4 regions of the Nonomuraea marmarensis genome follow, and region 1 is predicted to be linked to each of the others. Evidence: riboswitches for the same ligand, from Rfam matches in the RefSeq annotation. Region 1 holds a riboswitch; each other region holds the start of a gene.

The links. Region 1 has a riboswitch for thiamine pyrophosphate ahead of ACFLIM_RS35290 (purine-cytosine permease family protein). Riboswitches for the same ligand answer to the same signal wherever they lie in the genome.
Region 2: it holds a riboswitch for thiamine pyrophosphate, as region 1 does, so the genes downstream of both, thiC (phosphomethylpyrimidine synthase ThiC) here and ACFLIM_RS35290 (purine-cytosine permease family protein) in region 1, are expected to answer to the same signal.
Region 3: it holds a riboswitch for thiamine pyrophosphate, as region 1 does, so the genes downstream of both, tenA (thiaminase II) here and ACFLIM_RS35290 (purine-cytosine permease family protein) in region 1, are expected to answer to the same signal.
Region 4: it holds a riboswitch for thiamine pyrophosphate, as region 1 does, so the genes downstream of both, ACFLIM_RS01230 (FAD-dependent oxidoreductase) here and ACFLIM_RS35290 (purine-cytosine permease family protein) in region 1, are expected to answer to the same signal.

What each region holds. Positions count from the first base shown of each region.
Region 1 is NZ_JBICRM010000028.1:63,293-67,842, reverse strand. It holds gene ACFLIM_RS35310 (Fpg/Nei family DNA glycosylase) at 1-352, shown strand, start outside; gene ACFLIM_RS35305 (MFS transporter) at 354-1,763, opposite strand; gene ACFLIM_RS35300 (winged helix-turn-helix transcriptional regulator) at 1,885-2,277, shown strand; gene ACFLIM_RS35295 (rhodanese-like domain-containing protein) at 2,274-2,597, shown strand; TPP riboswitch at 2,654-2,768, shown strand; gene ACFLIM_RS35290 (purine-cytosine permease family protein) at 2,759-4,090, shown strand; gene ACFLIM_RS35285 (methylated-DNA--[protein]-cysteine S-methyltransferase) at 4,056-4,550, opposite strand, start outside.
Region 2 is NZ_JBICRM010000003.1:119,038-123,587, forward strand. It holds gene ACFLIM_RS05960 (cellulose binding domain-containing protein) at 1-324, opposite strand, end outside; gene ACFLIM_RS05965 (universal stress protein) at 465-1,313, opposite strand; gene ACFLIM_RS05970 (hypothetical protein) at 1,326-1,673, opposite strand; gene ACFLIM_RS05975 (hypothetical protein) at 1,787-1,948, opposite strand; TPP riboswitch at 2,000-2,112, shown strand; gene thiC (phosphomethylpyrimidine synthase ThiC) at 2,105-3,709, shown strand; gene ACFLIM_RS05985 (RidA family protein) at 3,718-4,128, shown strand; gene ACFLIM_RS05990 (SCO6745 family protein) at 4,125-4,550, opposite strand, start outside.
Region 3 is NZ_JBICRM010000002.1:444,673-449,222, reverse strand. It holds gene ACFLIM_RS05095 (GNAT family N-acetyltransferase) at 1-71, shown strand, start outside; gene ACFLIM_RS05090 (hypothetical protein) at 81-626, opposite strand; gene ACFLIM_RS05085 (hypothetical protein) at 623-955, opposite strand; gene ACFLIM_RS05080 (EamA family transporter) at 1,136-2,044, opposite strand; gene ACFLIM_RS05075 (MarR family winged helix-turn-helix transcriptional regulator) at 2,086-2,601, shown strand; TPP riboswitch at 2,627-2,722, shown strand; gene tenA (thiaminase II) at 2,714-3,442, shown strand; gene ACFLIM_RS05065 (tyrosine-protein phosphatase) at 3,720-4,448, shown strand.
Region 4 is NZ_JBICRM010000001.1:238,187-242,736, reverse strand. It holds gene ACFLIM_RS01250 (polyprenyl synthetase family protein) at 1-360, shown strand, start outside; gene thiE (thiamine phosphate synthase) at 610-1,248, opposite strand; gene ACFLIM_RS01240 (Rv2175c family DNA-binding protein) at 1,226-1,600, opposite strand; gene ACFLIM_RS01235 (NAD(P)/FAD-dependent oxidoreductase) at 1,631-2,800, opposite strand; TPP riboswitch at 2,853-2,969, shown strand; gene ACFLIM_RS01230 (FAD-dependent oxidoreductase) at 2,938-4,203, shown strand; gene thiS (sulfur carrier protein ThiS) at 4,200-4,400, shown strand; gene ACFLIM_RS01220 (thiazole synthase) at 4,393-4,550, shown strand, end outside.

The DNA.
Region 1 (4,550 bases):
CATCGCGGGCATCGGGAACGCGTATTCGGACGAGGTGCTGCACGCGGCCAAGATGTCCCCGTTCAAGATCGCGGCGACGCTGACCGACGCGCAGATCGCCGACCTGCACGAGGCCATCGTCGCCACGCTGCGGGAGGCGGTCGAGCGGGCGCACGGGCTGGCGGCCAAGGACCTCAAGGCGGAGAAGAAGTCGGGGCTGCGGGTGCACAACCGGACCGGGCAGCCTTGTGACGTGTGCGGCGACACGATCCGGGAGGTCTCGTTCGCCGACTCCTCGCTCCAGTACTGCCCCACCTGCCAGACAGGCGGCAAGCCGCTGGCCGACCGCCGCCTGTCCAGGCTGCTCAAATAGCTCAAATAGCCGCGGGCACCCGATCCTCGGTCCGCGCGCGGGTGCGCAGGCCGACGGCCGCGATGATCGCGGCCAGCAGCGTGGCCGTCACCGGCACCACCAGGGCCGTGCGCAGGGCGGTCAGGCCCGCTTCGGGCGTGGTCGCGTCGCCCAGCGCGGCCACGTTGACCGCCGTCACGATGGACAGGCCCAGCGCCGCGCCGAACTGGAAGGACGAGTTGATGAGGCCGCCGGCCAGGCCCTGTTCGTGCTCGGCGATGCCGTCCGTGGCCACGATCGTGAGCGGGCCGTAGACGAAGGCGAACATCAGGCCGATCAGCAACATCGACGGCAACATGGCCGCGTAGGCCCAGTCCAGCCCGACCCCGAGGAACAGCGCGTACGCCAGCAGACCCGACAGCAGGCCGCCGAGCACGACCTTGGCGTTGCCGTACCGGTTGACCAGCCACGGGGTGAGCGTGGGGGCGAGCACCACATCGGCGGCGGCCGCGAGCAGCGCCAGGCCGGTCTGGATGGTGGACCAGCCGCGCAGCTCCTGCAGGTACAGCGTGACCAGGAACTGGAAGCCGAAGAACGAGGCCGTGAGCAGGGCGGCCGTCACATTCGAGCGGACCAGCGGGGCCGACCTGAGCAGGCCGAGGCGGACCAGGGGGTTCGCGGAGCGGCGTTCGATGGCGACGAAGGCCGCCAGCAGCGCCAGGCCGCCGGCGAAGGCCGCGACGGTCAGGGGCCAGCCGTCGGCGGGGTGCTCCAGGCGTACCACTCCGTAGACCAGCAGCATCATCGCGCCCGTGACGCTCGCCGCGCCCGCCAGGTCGAAGCCCCGCGCCGCCGGCCGGGCGGCGGCGGGCTCCTTGAGCAGGGGGATGGCGGCGAGCAGGATCGCCAGCGACAACAGGACCGGCGCGAAGAAGACCCAGCGCCAGCCGAACGTGGTCAGCACCCCGCCGATCACCAGCCCCAATGCGAAACCGCCGGCGGCCGTGCCCGCGTAGATGAGCAGGGCCCTGTTGCGCTGCCTGCCCTCGGGGAAGTTCGTGGTGATCAGGGAAAGGCCCGCGGGCGTCATGAACGCGGCGGCCACCCCCGTGACGAACCTGGCCACCAGCAGCACCCACCCCTCGTCCGCGAACCCGCCGAGCCCCGAGAAGACCAGGAACACCCCCAGCCAGAGCAGGAACATCCGCCGCCTGCCCAGCAGGTCCGCCGCCCGGCCGCCGAGCAGCATGAAACCGCCGTAACCCAGCACGTACGCGCTCACCACCCCGCTCAGCATGCCGGTGGACAACCCCAGGTCGGCCCGGATGGACGGAAGGGCGACGTTCAGCATGGCCACGTCGATGCCCTCCAGGAAGATGGCCCCGCACAGAACAGCAAGCACGCCCCAGGAACGGGCGGGAACTATAGGCATGACAAACCCCCGGTTACTTCTAGGCAGGTCAGTTCTCTCTTGTAACCGTCCAAATCATGGGCCAACATGAAATGTCATGGAAGACGGCACTTTGAGATCACTCAGTTACTGCGAAGGCACCATGGAAGACGACGACTACGACGTACGGCAGTGGGACGTCCGGGAGGACTGCGAGGTCCGCCAGATCCTCGACCGCATCGCGGACAAGTGGTCGCTGCTCGTCATCGCCCTGCTCGACTGCCAGAGCCTGCGCTTCACCCAGCTCCGCCGCGAGATCGACGGCGTCAGCCAGCGCATGCTGAGCGTGACCCTGCGCCAGCTCGAACGCGACGGGCTGGTCAGCCGCACGGTCCACCCCGTTGTGCCGCCTCGCGTGGACTACGCGCTGACGCCGCTCGGCCGTACCCTGCACCAGACCATCAAGTCCCTGGTCACCTGGACCGAGAAGCACCAGGAGGAGATCGCCACGGCGCGTGCCGCGTACGACCGGCGGCGCGAGATGATGGAGTCATGACCGTTCCTGAGATCGAGGCCAGTGCCCTTCCCTCCGACGCCTACCTGCTCGACGTCCGAGAACAGGACGAATGGGTGGCCGGCCACGCGCCGGAGGCTGTGCACATCCCCATGACCCAGATCCAGGGCCGGGTCGACGAGGTCCCGAGCGACCGGACGGTCTACGTCGTGTGCCGGGTGGGCGGCCGGTCCCTGCAGGTCGCGGCCTGGCTCAACCAGCTCGGTCGCGACGCGGTCAACGTCGGGGGCGGCATGCAGTCGTGGGAGTTCGCGCGCCGCCCGATGGTCAGCGAGACCGGGCAGCAGCCGTTCGTAGCCTGAAAACTCGCCCTCTATGGCGGTTTTGCCGTCATTAAGGCATGATGAGGGCGCTAACTGCAGATCGTCGCGGGAGCTCGGGGTGCCGGGCTGAGAGGGCAGCTATCTGATCCGCTGCCGACCGCCTGAACCTGTCCGGGTAATGCCGGCGTAGGGAGTGTGCGATGACGCACGTCGTCGACGAAGTTCCGCTGACTCTCGAAGGACGACCGCCGAAGACGCTCGGCGTGCTCGACCAGGGTGCGCTCTGGGCGAACCTCGGCGTCAGCCTCCTGGGCTTCTCAGGGGCGCTGTTCCTGCTCGACCCCCTCGGCAACGCCCCGCTCAGCCTGGCCGCCGCGCTCCTGGCGGCCGTGGTCGGCAGCCTGATCGGCACGGCCATGGTGGGCCTGTCCGCCATCCCCGGCACGCGGACCGGGCAGCCGGCGATGGTGCTGCTGCGCGGGCTGTTCGGGGCCAGGATCTCCTACGTTCCCTCGGCGCTGAACATCGTGCAGATGCTCGGCTGGGGGGCCTTCGAGCTCTGGGTGATCGCCAAGGCCGCCACCGCGATCTTCGGCGGCGTGCCGTACCAGGTGTGGGTGATCGCGGCGGGGGTGCTGACCACCGCGCTCACGATCTGGCCGCTCGGCGCGATCCGGCTGCTACGCCGGTACGTCACCATCGGGGTGATCGTGTCGTTAGTCTGGTTCACCTGGTTCTTCCTGACCGAGGCTCCGGTGCACACCGGCGGGTCGTGGACCGCGTTCGCACCGGCCGTGGACTACGTGATCGCGATTTCGGTGTCGTGGGTGCCGATGGCCGCCGACTTCGCCCGGCACTCCAGGTCGAGCAGGGCCGCGTTCACCGGCGTGGTCGGCGGCTACACGCTGGCGCAGGTGGCCTGCCTGGGGCTGGGCGTGTACGCGGTGGCCATCGCCGGGGCGGACGCGGTGCTCGCCGACAGCACGGTGGTGTTCAACCCGTTCGTGGCGGTGCCGGTGGGCGCGTTGTTCTTCGGCATCCTGGTGCTGCGCGAGACCGACCAGTCCTTCGCCAACGTCTACTCCACCACGGTCTCGCTGCAGAACCTGATGCCGCGGGTGGACCGGCGGGTCATCTCCGGCGCGATCGGCGTGCTCACCGTCGCGATCGCCCTGGTCGTGGACGTCACCTCGTACGGCGCGTTCCTCACGGTGATCGGGGCGGTGTTCGTGCCGATGTTCGCGGTGCTCGCCGTGGACTACTTCGTGCTCGGCGGCTCCTACCGCTGGGACACCGGCGAGAACGCGCCCGCCCGCTGGTCGATGCTGGTGCCGTGGGCGCTCGGCTTCGTCGCCTACTGGCTGACCACGTCCACGATCACCGTCGAGGCGTGGGACGGCTTCTGGGTCACGGTCCGCGAGGCGATCGGGTTCACCCGGCAGCCGTGGATGAACGGCGCGCTCGGCGCCGCCCTGGTGGCGGCGCTGGTGACGCTGCTCATCGGCTGGCGGAGGCGCGACTTTCGACGTTGAGCAGGTGCTGCTTGGCGGCCGTGCCGCCCGGGTAGTCGCCCAGCGTGCCGTCCTCGCGCACCACCCGGTGGCTCGGCACGATCACGCAGATGGGGTTGGAGGCCAGCGCGTTGCCGATCGCCCGCAGCGCGCGCGGCCTGCCGATGCTCTCGCCGATCTCCTCGAGCGTCGTGGTGGTGCCGTAGGCGACCGCCATCGTCTTCTGCAGCACCGTACGCGCGAAGGACGTGGCCAGCGTCAGGTCCACCGGCGTGGCGAACGCGCGCAGGCGGCCGGAGAAGTACGCGTCCAGCTCCCTGCGCACCGGGTCGAGCCGCCGGGCGTCCGGCCCGATGAACGTGCCCACATGCCTGGTGACCAGCTCGAACACGTTGTTTTCCGGCTCGAAGCTGCACGCCGCGATGCCCTTGCCCGTCACGGCCAGCACCAGCTTGCCCACGGCGCCGTCGTAGGTGCCGAA
Region 2 (4,550 bases), on a different contig from region 1:
GGGTCTGGTCGCGGCGAGCCAGCCGGGCAGCTGGTTCTGGTTGGCCACGTTGGAGGCCAGGAAGCCCCCGTGGCCCTCGTTGTCGCCGTCGTGCGCGACCCCGCAACCCTGCGGCGGGAGCGTGCCGACGAAGTCGATGTTGGTGTAGCCGGTGCTCTGGAGTCTGTTCCAGAGCAGGGCCCGCCAGCAGCCAGGGGATCCGGTGATCGAGTCGCCCAAGGGCATGATCCTGGTGGCGGCGGCGCTGGCCTGCGTGGTCGTCGCGAACATCACCGCCGCGGTCAGTGCCAGCATCGCCGCCAGCAGGGCGCTGATCCTGCGCATCGTCTGCTCTCCCGTCGTAGTCTGCGCAGATCGTAGGAGCGCCCGACCGTCGCGGGAAGGCAGGCCGTAACGCCCGGATCGGCGACCTGCGCGGATGCCGGGATCGGCATGTAACTTTCAGGAGAGCGGAGACGCCGCGCTCAGGTCGCCTGGGAGTGCCCGCGGATCACCGCGAGCGGGCAGGGCGCGTGGTGGAGCATGGCCTGGCTGATCGAGCCCATGAGCATCCCGGCCAGCTGGCCGTGCCCGCGCGAGCCCACGACCAGCAGATCCGCCCCCGCCGCCGCCTCCCTCAGCACCTCGACGGGATGTCCGTGGACGATCTCCGCCACCACGTCCACCCCGGGATGCCGCTCCCGGTGCCCGGCCAGCAGCTCCTTCAACACCCGCAACGCGTCCCGCTCGCCGTTGCCGTCGGCCGGCTCGAAGCCGCTCGGTTGCGGCCAGGCCCACGCCTGTACGGCACGCAACTTCGTACCTCGTGACTCCGCCTCGTCGAAGGCGAAGTCGAGCGCCCGCATGGACCCCGGCGAGCCGTCGACCCCGACCACCACCTCCCCGCGCGGCGACGAGGGCCGCTCGTGGATCAGAACGACGTTCGTACGGGCGTGCGCGGCGACCCCGTAGGCGACGGACCCGACCAGCAGCCCGCGTACACCGCCGATCCCGCGACTGCCGACGACCAGCAGCTCAGCCCCCTCGGAGGCCTTGACCAGGGCCGAACGGGGGTCGCCAGGGAGCAGGACGGTCTCCACGATGATTCCGGGCCGCTCGCGCAGCGCCCGGTCCCTGGCCGAGACGAGCACCGTGTTGGCGCTCTCGCGCAGCCACCGGCCCACCTCGGCGTAGCGGCCGCCGGACTCCTCGCACACCCATTTGGGTACGGCGTGCGCCACGGTCAGCGGCGCCTTGCGCAGCGCTGCCTCCGTGGCGGCCCAGCCGACGGCTTCCAGGCCGGTACGCGAGCCGTCCGCCCCAGCGATGATCAAGATCTCAGCTCCTCAGGCGTACACGTAGCACTCCACCTCGGCGCGGCGGAACGAGATTCCCTGCTCTACGGACGTCTGCTTGCACTGGCGTTCGGACCTGCTCAACTTGAGCGGGCCGCACACGGTGACACCCGTGTATGTCCGGCAGTCGAGCGTGTGGCTGGGTTTACCGATGTAGTACAGCTCCTTGACCGCCGCGCGGCATCGCGACTTCCCCGTGTCGGAGTAGCGACACTGGGCGATCAGGGTGTCGTACTGCTCCTGGCTCACTTCGTGCTGCTCGATACCGTCTCCTGAGGCGGCGGGCGTACCGAACGCGGCCACCACCACGAGTCCTGCGACAGCGGCGATCTTTTTCATGTTTCCCCTGATGGGAGAGTACCGCTCAGGGCGATCGTCAAACCTCGCGCCGCGCCGCCAGCACGCCTCCCGGCTGCAGGGCCGCGCGCCAGGCGCGTAGCGTCGGCTCGGTCTCAGCGCCGCCCCAGGTCGGCTACCCGCCCTCCGGTGGGCAGCGCGGTGGCGAAGCGTTGGCGGAAGGCCAGGAAAGCGGCGTCGGGGGTTTCCGAGCGGGTGGCGAAGACGGGGGCGATGCGGTCGTAGCCGGCGGTGGTCCGAGCCGTGGGATCGTCCATTTTGGGAATAATGCCATGTTTCGGGCGGGGTTCGGGGTGGGTACGATCACCGCCGACCAACGCGGGAGCCCGGTGCGGACCGGGCTGAGAGGACGGCTGACAGCCGCCGACCGCCAGAACCTGCTCCGGGTAATGCCGGCGAAGGGAGTTTGCGCGATGAACAGCGCGCGTTTTTCCAAGATTTACACCGGTGACCTGCGCGTGCCGATGCGTCAGGTGCGGCTCTCCGACGGCTCGGCGGTGACGCTGTACGACACCTCGGGCCCGTATACCGACCCCTCTGTCGAGACGGACGTCAGGCGGGGGCTGCCGCGCCTGCGCGAGCGGTGGGCCGGCGAGCGCCGGGCGGCGGGGGAGCCGGTGACGCAGGTCGCCTGCGCGAGGAAAGGGCTGGTCACCAAGGAGATGGAGTTCGTGGCGGTGCGCGAGGGCGTCACCCCCGAGTTCGTCCGGCAGGAGGTCGCGGCCGGCCGGGCCATCATCCCCGCGAACGTCAACCACCCCGAGTCCGAACCCATGATCATCGGCCGGAACTTCCTCGTGAAGATCAACGCCAACATCGGCAACTCCGCCGTGACGTCCTCCATCGAGGAGGAGGTCGAGAAGATGGCCTGGGCCACCAGGTGGGGCGCCGACACGATCATGGACCTGTCCACGGGCCAGGACATCCACGAGACCCGCGAGTGGATCATCCGCAACTCGCCGGTGCCGGTCGGGACCGTACCCATCTACCAGGCGCTGGAGAAGGTGAAGGGGCGCCCCGAGGCCCTGTCGTGGGAGGTCTACCGCGACACCCTGGTCGAGCAGTGCGAGCAGGGCGTCGACTACGTGACCGTGCACGCGGGGGTGCGGCTGGCGTACGTGCCGCTGACGGCCCGCCGCAAGACCGGGATCGTCTCGCGCGGCGGCTCGATCATGGCCGCGTGGTGCCTGGCGCACCACCGCGAGAGCTTCCTGTACGAGCACTTCGACGAGATGTGCGAGCTCCTGGCCCGTTACGACGTGTCGTTCTCGCTCGGCGACGGGCTGCGTCCCGGGTCGATCGCGGACGCCAACGACGAGGCGCAGTTCGCCGAGCTGCGCACGCTCGGGGAGCTCACCCGGATCGCCCGCCATCATGATGTCCAGGTGATGATCGAAGGGCCGGGCCACGTGCCCATGCACAAGATCAAGGAGAACGTCGACCTGCAGCGCGAGCTCTGCGACGACGCGCCGTTCTACACGCTCGGCCCGCTCGTGACGGACGTCGCGCCCGGGTACGACCACATCACCTCGGGCATCGGGGCCGCCATGATCGGCTGGTACGGCACGGCCATGCTCTGCTACGTCACCCCCAAGGAGCACCTCGGCCTGCCGGACAAGGACGACGTCAAGACGGGCGTGATCACGTACAAGATCGCGGCGCACGCGGCGGACCTCGCCAAGGGGCACCCGGGGGCGCAGGCGTGGGACGACGCGCTGTCGAACGCGCGGTTCGAGTTCCGCTGGGAGGACCAGTTCGACCTGGCGCTCGACCCCGACACGGCCCGCGCCTTCCACGACGAGACCATGCCCGCCGCGCCCGCCAAGACGGCGCACTTCTGCTCGATGTGCGGGCCCAAGTTCTGCTCGATGCGGATCAGCCACGACGTGCGCCGGTACGCTGCCGAGCACGGGCTGGCCGAGGAGGAGGCGCTGGAGGCGGGCCTGGCGGAGAAGGCCGAGGAGTTCACCAGGCGGGGCGCCTCGATCTACCTGCCCGATCCCGACGCCGTGAACTAGGAAATAATGTGGCTGGTGTGCGATTGATCCGTAGTCCCGAGCTGGCGCAGACGGTCGAGTACGCGTACGCGGCCGTCGCCGACGTGCCGGTGCGCGCCATCTGGGCCGCGGGTGCCTGTCCACTCGACGCCGGCGGCAAGACCGTCGCGGTGGGCGACATCGCCGGTCAGACCCACCAGGTGATGCGCAACCTGGTCACGGCGCTGGAGAGCGCCGGCGCCACGCTGACCGACGTGGCCAAGACCACCGTGTACGTCGCCTCGTCCCGCCAGGCCGACCTGGTCGCGGCCTGGCGGGTCTATCGCGAGTACATGGGTGACCATGACGTGCCCAGCACGCTGCTCGGGGTCGCCGTGCTCGGCTATCCCGACCAGCTCGTGGAGGTCGAGGCGGTCGCCCTGATCACCGGGCAGGTTTAGCTGATATTGAGCAGGCCCGCGTCGACGACACGGCGGCCGAAGGGACGGGCCAGCTCGGCCAGGCGCTCGCAGCCCTCCTCGCCCAGCGCCTCGTACGCCGGCATGGCCAGAATGTCCGTGCGGTCCTCGATGTGCTGGCGGAGGGCCTTGCCTTCCGTGGTGAGGGTGTCGCCGGCCACGAGGTCGCGGTCGCGTAGGCCGTCTTCCGCGGCCACCCACTCCTCCTCCGGCCAGGCGCGGCTGATTTTGAGGAAGGGGGTGGGTACCGTGCCGGTGGCGGCGTGCAGGATCAGGGCTTCGAGGCCGGTCACGCCCTCCGCGAGGAGCGTGGCGACGTGGCCGTCGCCGCGGAATTCGCGGAGGAGGGTTTGGGCGTGCCAGAGCTGCAGGAGCGGGTCATCCGGCCAGGGGAGGGTGGCGTG
Region 3 (4,550 bases), on a different contig from region 1:
ATGCGATCCTTCGCCGTGACTGGCTTTCCGGGACGGTCACACTCCCGGACTGGGACGACGAATCCCAGTGAATCTCTTGTTCAGCTGTTCTTGATCATTCTCTCGCCCCCCAGAGCGAGAAGAAGGAACATATCGAACTGGTGCAGGTTGGCCTTGTCCATGCGTCTGATCGCTTCGATGCCTGTTTTGGCGGTCCAGACATGGATCAACGCTTCCTCGCGGGTGACCTGGAACGCGGGATCGTAGTCGGCGCGATGCCGCAGCACTTGAAGTTCGCTGAAGGTCTTGGCCAGTTCCTCGAGGTCCGCCGGGACCGTTCCCGTGGTGGAGTCCACGAACAGCAGGCTGACCGGGCCAGGAAGAGTGCGCCGAGCGACGAGGTCATCGACCCATCTGGCCGCTTTCCGGAAATTGCCGTGGGCGTACCAGCGGCCGATGACCTGCTGATGTTCGAGCGGCCCCGTTCGGGCCGCTCGACGTGCGCCATGCTGAACCAGCTCATAAAAGAGCGCGTAGTATGCGGTCGAGATCGCGCGGCGCAGAAAAACGGTGCGGCGGCCCCATGCTTCGCCCGTCAGAGCGCTGGCGAGATGGAGGTAGTCGTCGGCATTGAAGTCTCGTCTCACGGCCTCTCCTGCTGATCGGAGTCCATCGACTCATTGCCGGCGCTCGTGTCTTCGGGCCGGTCGCGAGAGGCCCAGTAGCTTGCGGTGAACAGCCTCACATGCACGTAGTCATCGAGGCCTTGTTCGACCGCGAGCCGATTCGCCCCCGTGTGGAGTCCGTGAAAGTACGCGACAGACCAGGTTTCGCCTTCCGGCGAGTCCGTGACGACCAGCGCCCTGAGGATGTCTTCTCCCGCCGAATCCTCGTACGGCTCGACGACTACCTGGCGAACCGCGGGACCGTCGGGGAGGTTCAACTCCTTGATCGCGGCGGCCAGGTTGTTCATCATTTCGGTTCGCCTGTGGGCTCTCATAAGAACCATCTTGACCCTTTCGGACATTAGTAGACGGCCACGTCAGCGGGCCATTCGCATCTTGTCAGAAGTCTCCATCACAGGCCTCGAATTTATGAAAGATCAGGCTCGCGACTACGTCAAATGCGGTCGCAATCCAGGGCAACACCGTCTTTGTTAGGCGGCGCCTTTCCGTTCGAGGAGGCGGTCGGCTCGGGTGCGGGCGGTCGTGGCGAGGCGGGTGGCGGCGGGCTGGCCGAGGAAGATGCCGAGCAGGGCCAGCGCGATCCCGCCGAGTTGCTGCGCGGTGAGCGCTTCCGCCGCGATCGTCGTCCCGAGCAGGACCCCGGTCACCGGGTTGAGCAGTCCGAGCAGGCCCACCGTGCCGGCCGGCAGGTGCCGCAGCCCCGCGAACCAAGAGGCGAAGGCGATGGCCGTGGCGACGACGGTGACGTAGGTGAAACCCGCGATCGCGGGGGTCGTCAGGGTCGGTGGCGGGCCTTCCAGAGCGATGGCGAACGGCATCAGGACGAGGCCGCCGGCGATGAGCTGCCACGACGTCGATGACAGTACGTCGACCTCGTGGCTCCACCTTTTGGCCAGCACGTACCCGAGTGACGACATCAGCATGGCCGCGACGGAGGCGAGCACGCCGCGGCCGTCGACGGCGGTCGTGCCGGTGAGGAGCATCAGGCACACGCCCGCGATGCCGACGGCGGCTCCGGCCAGGTACGTGACCCGCGGCCGCTCGGCGAGTAACGACCAGGCCAGCAGCATCATCACGACGGGCGAGGTCGCCATGATCGTCGAGGCGACGGTCGTCGGGAGCAGTTGCGCGGCCAGGTAGACGAGCGCGAAGAAGGCGCTCATGTTGAGGATCCCGAGGACGAGAGACTTCCACCACCACGTGCCATGGGGGCGCTTCCTGCTGAGGAGGAGCAGCAGCAGCCCGGCGGGCAGCGCCCTGATGGCGGCCCCGTACAGGGGGTAGCCGGAGGGGAGGAACTGGTGGGTGACGTAGTAGTTCGTCCCCCAGGCCACGGGCGCGATCGCAGTGACCAAGGCCCAACCCGCAGTAGCTTTCATGGAAGCTATAATATCTTCCTTGGAAGCTATATTGGAGAGTCATGAGCGAACCCCTGGATCACATCGCCCGCATCCAGCGGCAATGGGCTCGCGAGCGCCCGGACGTGGACGTCACCCCGCAGGGGGTGATCGGGCGGCTGCACCGCCTCGCCGGGCATCTCACCGAGCAGTTGTGCGTCGTCTACCGGCGGTACGGGCTCAAGGAGGGCGAGTTCGACGTCCTGGCCGCTCTGCGGCGGGCCGGGGAGCCGTACGAGCACGCGCCCGGGGAGCTCGCCGCGTTCACCATGGTCACCACGGGCGCGATGACCAAGCGCATCGACCGGCTCGAACGCGACGGGCTGGTCACCCGCCGGGTGAGCGAGCGTGACGGGCGCGGCCGGGTGGTGGCGCTCACCGACGCGGGCAAGGACCTGATCGACCGGGCGTTCACCGAGCACATGCGCAACGAACGCCGCCTCGTCGACGAGCTGGACCCGGAGCAGGCCGCCCAACTCGAATCACTGCTGGCGGCCTGGCTGGCCCACTTCGAGGCGCCCCTCCAGCCGGACGGCTGAGCACGCGCGGTGTTCTGTTATGTTGGGCGGCGACGCGGGGTGCCCGGAGATCCGGGCTGAGATCAAACCCGTCGAACCTGATCTAGTTCGGACTAGCGAAGGGACGTCAACGTTGACCTCGTCCATAGCGGCAATCGCCCCGAACGGCGACGCGGGCGCGCAAGGTACGTTCTGCGACGACATGTGGCAGCGCACCGCCGATCTGATGGGCGCGATCCACGACCACCCGTTCAACACCGCCCTCGGCGACGGCACCCTCGAACGCGACCGGTTCGCCTTCTACATCGTCCAGGACGGCCGCTACCTGGAGGCGTTCTCCAAGGCCCTGGCCACCGCGTCGACCCGCGCGGCCGACCCCGCGGACGCGGCCTTCTACGCCCAGAGCGCCCACACCGCCCTGGCCGCGGAACGCATGCTGCACGCGGGATACATCGAGGAGTTCGGCCTCGGCGCCGAGGACGCGGCGGGCATCGCGACCTCGCCGACGTGCCTGGCGTACGCGTCGTTCCTGCAGGCCACGGCACTCACCGCGCCCTATCCGGTGCTCGCCGCAGCGGTGCTGCCGTGCTTCTGGATCTACCAGGACGTCGGTACGGCCCTGCTTCAGAAGGCCGGCCCCGAGCACCCGTACCAGAAGTGGATCTCCACCTACTCCGACCCCGCCTTCGCGGCCTCGGTCGAACAGGCCAAGTCCATCACGGACCGGCTCGCCACGACCACCGACCCGGCGACTCGGGAGGCCATGGGGGAGGCGTACTGCCGGGCGGCCGCGTACGAGTGGATGTTCTGGGACAGCGCCTGGCACCGCGAGTCCTGGCCGACCGCCCGCTGGCTTTCCTGACGGCGATGGTCGTCCGGTGCGTACGCGCAGGCCGCCCGATAGGCTGCCGGGCCACCAGCGTGTCGCCGATCCGGCACATGACGTTGTCCCACCCGTTCGTCCCACCCGTTCGCCATCGCTTCGACCGGCAAGTGCGCGAGGTCAGGGTGCTGGGCGGCCAAGGAGCCGCCGTACGAGATCCGGGGAGACGTCCACTTCGGCGGCCGGCATGCGGTGCGGACCCACCCGGCGAGCCTGACTCGTTCCATTGGCGGCGGAGGGCCGTAGGGTGATCGCCGTGGAGAGACATATCGCGTTCGAGCGGCTGTACAACTTCCGCGATCTCGGCGGCTACCAGGCCGCGGACGGCCGTGAGGTGCGGTGGGGGCGGCTGTTCCGCTCGGACTCGCTGGCCAGGCTCGAAGGTCTGGACTGGGCCCGGTTCCAGGAGCTGGGGATCCGCACTGTGATCGACCTTCGCTACCCCTGGGAGATCGAGGCCCAGGGCCGCGTGCCCGCACAGCGGGGATTGGCCTACTTCAACTTCAGCATCGAGCACCGGCCGTACGACCAGGCGGAGATCGACCCGGACGTGGACCCGTGGCGCTACCTGGCCGACCGGTATGCCGAGGTGGCCTTGGACGGCGTGAACGAGCTCCGTCAGGCGCTCGAGGTCATCGCCGCGGGCACCGGGCCTCTGGTGTTCCACTGCAAGTCCGGCAAGGATCGGACCGGTCTGGTGGCCGCCCTCGTACTGTCCCTGCTGGGTGTGGCCGAAGACGACATCGTCGAGGACTTCGCGCTCACCGAACTGGCCACCGACCGCCTGCTCGCCGACTGGCGAGCCGCCAATCCCGGCCGCGAACTGCGCTGGCCCGCCTACGGACGAGCCCCGGCGGACATCATGCGCCTGTCCCTTGCCGACATGACCGCGACCTACGGCTCCATCCACGCCTACGCCACCGAGCGACTCGGTATCGACAAGGAACTGATCAGCCGGCTTCGAGGCAACCTGCTCAGGCCGTGAACGACGCAGACCCCAACGACCCGCCCCGGTCGCGTTGTTCCTCGGAGGCCAGAGCAGGCCTGCCGGAGGCGGCGGACCTGTTGGCGCACTCCCGCGTGGCAG
Region 4 (4,550 bases), on a different contig from region 1:
TTCCAGCTTCGCGACGACATCCTGGGGGTGTTCGGCGACCCTGCGCAGACGGGCAAACCCGCCGGGGACGATCTGCGTGAGGGCAAGCGGACGATGCTCGTGGCCCGTACTCTCGTGGCCGCCTCCCCTGACGACGCGGCGACCGTGCGGCGGTTGCTCGGGGATCCTGGGCTGGACGAGAGCGGGGTGGAGACGCTGCGGCGGATCATCGACGACACGGGCGCGCTCCAGGAGTGTGAGGACTTGATCGGCGACTACCTGGGCGATGCGCTGGCCGCCCTCGACGAGGCGCCTGTCACGCCGGAGGCCCGCGCCGCCCTGACCGAACTGGCCATCGCCGCCACCTCCCGCAAAACCTGACCGGCCCGGACCCACGACACCCCGCTGCGTCCCGCCCGCCCCGGACGCACGCCGCTGCGGGCAGTTGCAGGGGCCGACCGGGCGTCGCGCACCGCGTCCGAGGCCGGCCGGGCGGTCGCGCGTCGTGTGCAGGCCCACCGGCCGACGCGTGTGCCGGGCAGCGCTGATCGGCTTTGCGGGCATGCTCGACTCACATTTCGGCGGACCGCCGTGGAGGCACCCACGTGTGTGGGCGGGTGCCTCCGTGTGTCAGTGCGGTGACAGGCGCTTGGCGAACTCCGCCGCGGCCGCCCCCGGGTCGTCCGCGTCGGTGATCGCGCGTACCACCACCACCCGGCTCACCCCGTACGACATGACCTCGTCGAGGTTGTCGAGGGAGATGCCGCCGATCCCGAACCACGGCCGCGCGACGCCCAGCGACGCCGCGTGCCTGAGCAGCGGCGGGCCGGGAGCGGGGCGGCCGGGCTTGGTGGGCGTGGGCCAGATGGGGCCGCAGCAGAAGTAGTCGACGCCCTCCTCCACGGCCGCGGCGGAAGCCTCGGCGGCGGAGTGGGTGGACCGTCCGATGACGATGTCGTCGCCGAGTATCTCTCGCGCGACCGTCACAGGAAGGTCGTCCTGCCCCAGGTGGAGCACGTCGGGCCGGGCGGCGTAGGCGAGATCCGCCCGGTCGTTGACGGCCAGCAGCTTGCCGTGCCGGTCGCAGGCGTCGCGGAAGACCTCGAGGAGCGCGAGCTCTTCGCGCGCCTCCAGGCCCTTCTCGCGCAGCTGGACGATGTCCACGCCGGCGGCCAGCACCGAATCGAGGAACTCTGCCAGGTCGCCGCGGTCGCGGCGGCCGCCGGTGCAGAGATAGAGGCGGGCCTCAGAAAGCGAGGGCTTGGGCACGCCGCTTGACCTCGGTATGACGGCCGGCCTTGATCGCCTGGATGGGCGACCCCGGCAGGGACTCGTCGGGGGTGAAGAGCCAGCGCAGCGACTCGACATCGTCGTAGCCGGCATCCAGCAACACGGTCAGCGTGCCGGGCAGGCCCTTCATCACGTCCTTTCCATCCAGGAACACCGCGGGCACCTGAGGCCCGCCGCTCCCCCGGCGCACGCCGAGGAGCTTGTGATCCTTGAGGAGTTGCTTGGCCCGCCCTATTGAAAGGTCCAGGCGCGAGGCCACTTCGGGGAGAGTGAGCCACTCGTCTACGAGCTGGTCGGTCTCCCGGTCGATCTGTGCAACAGAAAGCGTCACGAAACCACAACTACCACATGCCGTCCTTGCTCAAACAACACAATCCCGTAGGGAGACTTCTGGATCTACCAGGCGTTCCGCGTCGAGACGATGGCCTGCGTCGATGATCCTACGCCCCTGTACGAGGTCGCGCGGCCGGTCCACGGCGAGCACCGCGGCGAGGGCGTCGTCGGCCGTGAGCCAGACGGCCGACCACTTGCCCTCGGGATCGCCGCGGTGGATGAGGCGCTCGCCCGCCGGATGGTGACCGGCGTATTGCACCATGTGCCCGAACTGCTCCGACCAGAAGTACGGAACGGGATCGTACGCGACGTCCTCCCCCAGCAGGCTGGCGGCGGCGACCTCGGGGGCGTTGAGTGCGGTGTCCCAGTGTTCGACCCTGAGCCTGGTCTGCCAGCGGCGCGACCACCAGGCGGCGCAGTCTCCGACGGCGACCGTGTTCGGCAGCGAGGCGCGCAGGTGCTCGTCGGTGACAACGCCGTTGTGGAGGTCGATGTCGGCGCCGGTGAGCCATTCGACGGCCGGGCGCACGCCGATGCCGGTGACCACCACGTGCGCCTCGACGAACTCACCCCCCACCAGCCGCACGCCGCCCTCGTCCACGGAGTCGACCATGGTGTCGAGCCGCAGGTCGATGCCGTCGTACCAGCGCTGGGTTTGGGCGCCGAGCTCGGTGCCGAGCGCGGTGGCGAGCGGCGTGGGACCCGCCTCGATCACCGTCACCACGCACCCGGCGCGGCGGGCGGCGGTGGCCACCTCCGCCCCGATCCATCCGGCGCCGATGATCGCGACGCGGACGCCCGGGACCAGCATGGCTCTGAGCTCGTGGGCGTCGTCGATGGTCCGCAGCACGTGCTGGGGGCCGTCGCCGGGCAGTGTGATCGGCTCGGCTCCGGTGGCGATGACCAGGCCGTCGTAGCCGAGCTCGCCCTCGGTCGTCTCCACGACGCCGCGGCGCAGGGCCTTGGCGCTGACGCCGGGCCAGAAGTCGACCTCGAGCGCGTCCAGGTCGGTGTCGATGTAGCTGGTGTCGGCGTCGCCGAGCAGCACGGCCTTGGACAGGGGCGGGCGATCGTAGGGGTGGTGGCGCTCCTGGCCCATCAGCGTGATCCTGCCGCTGAATCCTCGTCCGCGCAGCGCCTCCACCGTGCGCAGTCCGGCCAGTCCCGCTCCTACCACCACGACATGGTTCACGTTCATGACCATAACGGGGGCGGTGTCTGGATGTGGCACCGAGGCCGTAGGCTGGGGTCGTAAGACGCGCGGGAGTCCGGCCGTTACCGGGCTGAGAGGAAGGCTTCACCGGGCCTTCGACCGCAAGACACCTGATCCGGATCATGCCGGCGAAGGGAGCGCATGTGGACGTGATCGTGGGTGGCGGGGTCGTCGGGCTGTCGATCGCCTGGCGGCTGGCTCGCGACGGGCGGCCGGTCACTCTGGTGGACCCGGCCCCGGCCTCGGGGGCCTCGCACGCGGCCGCGGGAATGCTGGCTCCGGTCAGCGAGGTCACCTATACGGAGGCGCCGCTGCTGCGGCTGGGGGTGGCCTCGTTGCGCCGCTGGCCCTCCTTCGCCGCCGAGCTGGCGGCCGACGCCGGGTTCGGGGCCGACGACGTTCTCGGTGAAGGGTTCGGCATCGGCGAAGCGGCCCGGGCGGGGCTGGATCTGCGGGCGGAGGGGACGCTCGACGTGGCGTTCGGGGCCGACGATCTCGCGGCGCTGGACGAGCTGGCGGCGTTCATGGACAAGCTGGCGCTGCCGGTCGAACGGCTGACCGGGCGCGAATGCCGCCGCCTGGAGCCCATGCTGGCCCCCTCCGTGCGCGGTGGGCTGCTGGCGCCCGGCGACGCCTGGGTGGACCCGCGCCGCGTGACGGCCGCGCTGCTCGCGGCCCTGGACCGGCTGGGCGTGCCGCTGGTGCGGGCGCGCGCGACCGAGCTCCTGCGCGACGGCGGCCGGGTCGTCGGGGTACGCCTGGCGCCATCCGGAGACCGCGACGCCCGGGCCGCCGGTGACGTGCCGTCGGAGATGCGAGCCGATCAGGTGATCCTGGCGGCCGGGGTCTGGAGTGCCGAGCTGGCCGACGTGCCCGTCCGGCCGGTGAAGGGGCAGATCATGCGGTTGCGTTCCGCGCGGCCGCTGCTCACCCGGTGTGTGCGGGGCACCGTGCACGGCGCGTCCGTCTACCTCGTGCCCCGGGGCGACGGCGAGCTGGTGGTCGGGGCCACTCAGGAGGAGATGGGGTTCGACACCAGGGTGACGGCGGGCGGGCTCTACGAGCTGCTGCGCGACGCCAGGGAGCTGGTGCCGGGGGTGACCGAGCTGGAGGTCGCCGACGTGGTGGCGGGGCTGCGGCCTGGGACGCCGGACAACCTGCCGCTCATCGGCCCCAGCGGGACGCCGGGGCTCACACTGGCCACCGGGCATTACCGGGGCGGCGTGCTGCTGGCTCCGCTCACGGCGGCCCTCGTGGCAAGCGCAGTGGCAGGCATTCCGGCGGGCGTGCCGGGCGGAGCAGGCGGGCTGGTGGGAGATGGCGTGCTGGGCGAAGAGGGTGAGCTGGCGGCGTTGTGCTCGCCGGGGAGATTTCGGGAAACTTCATGATTGTGATGATCAACGGGGCCGCGCACGAGGTGGCCGACGGGCTTACCGTGGCGCAGGCCGTACGGACTTTGACCTCGGCCACCACCGGAGTGGCCGTGGCCGTGAACGACGAGGTGGTCGCGCGGAGCTCGTGGGAGACGACGGTGCTCGGCGACAGCGACCGCGTGGAGGTTCTGACGGCGGTGCAAGGTGGATGATCTGATCATCGCCGGGGAGAAGTTCTCCTCCCGGCTCATCATGGGGACCGGTGGCGCGCCCTCGCTGGAGGTGCTCGACCAGGCGCTGGCCGCGTCCGGGACCGAGTTGACCACGGTGGCCATGCGGCGGCTCGACCCCGGCTCGCGCGG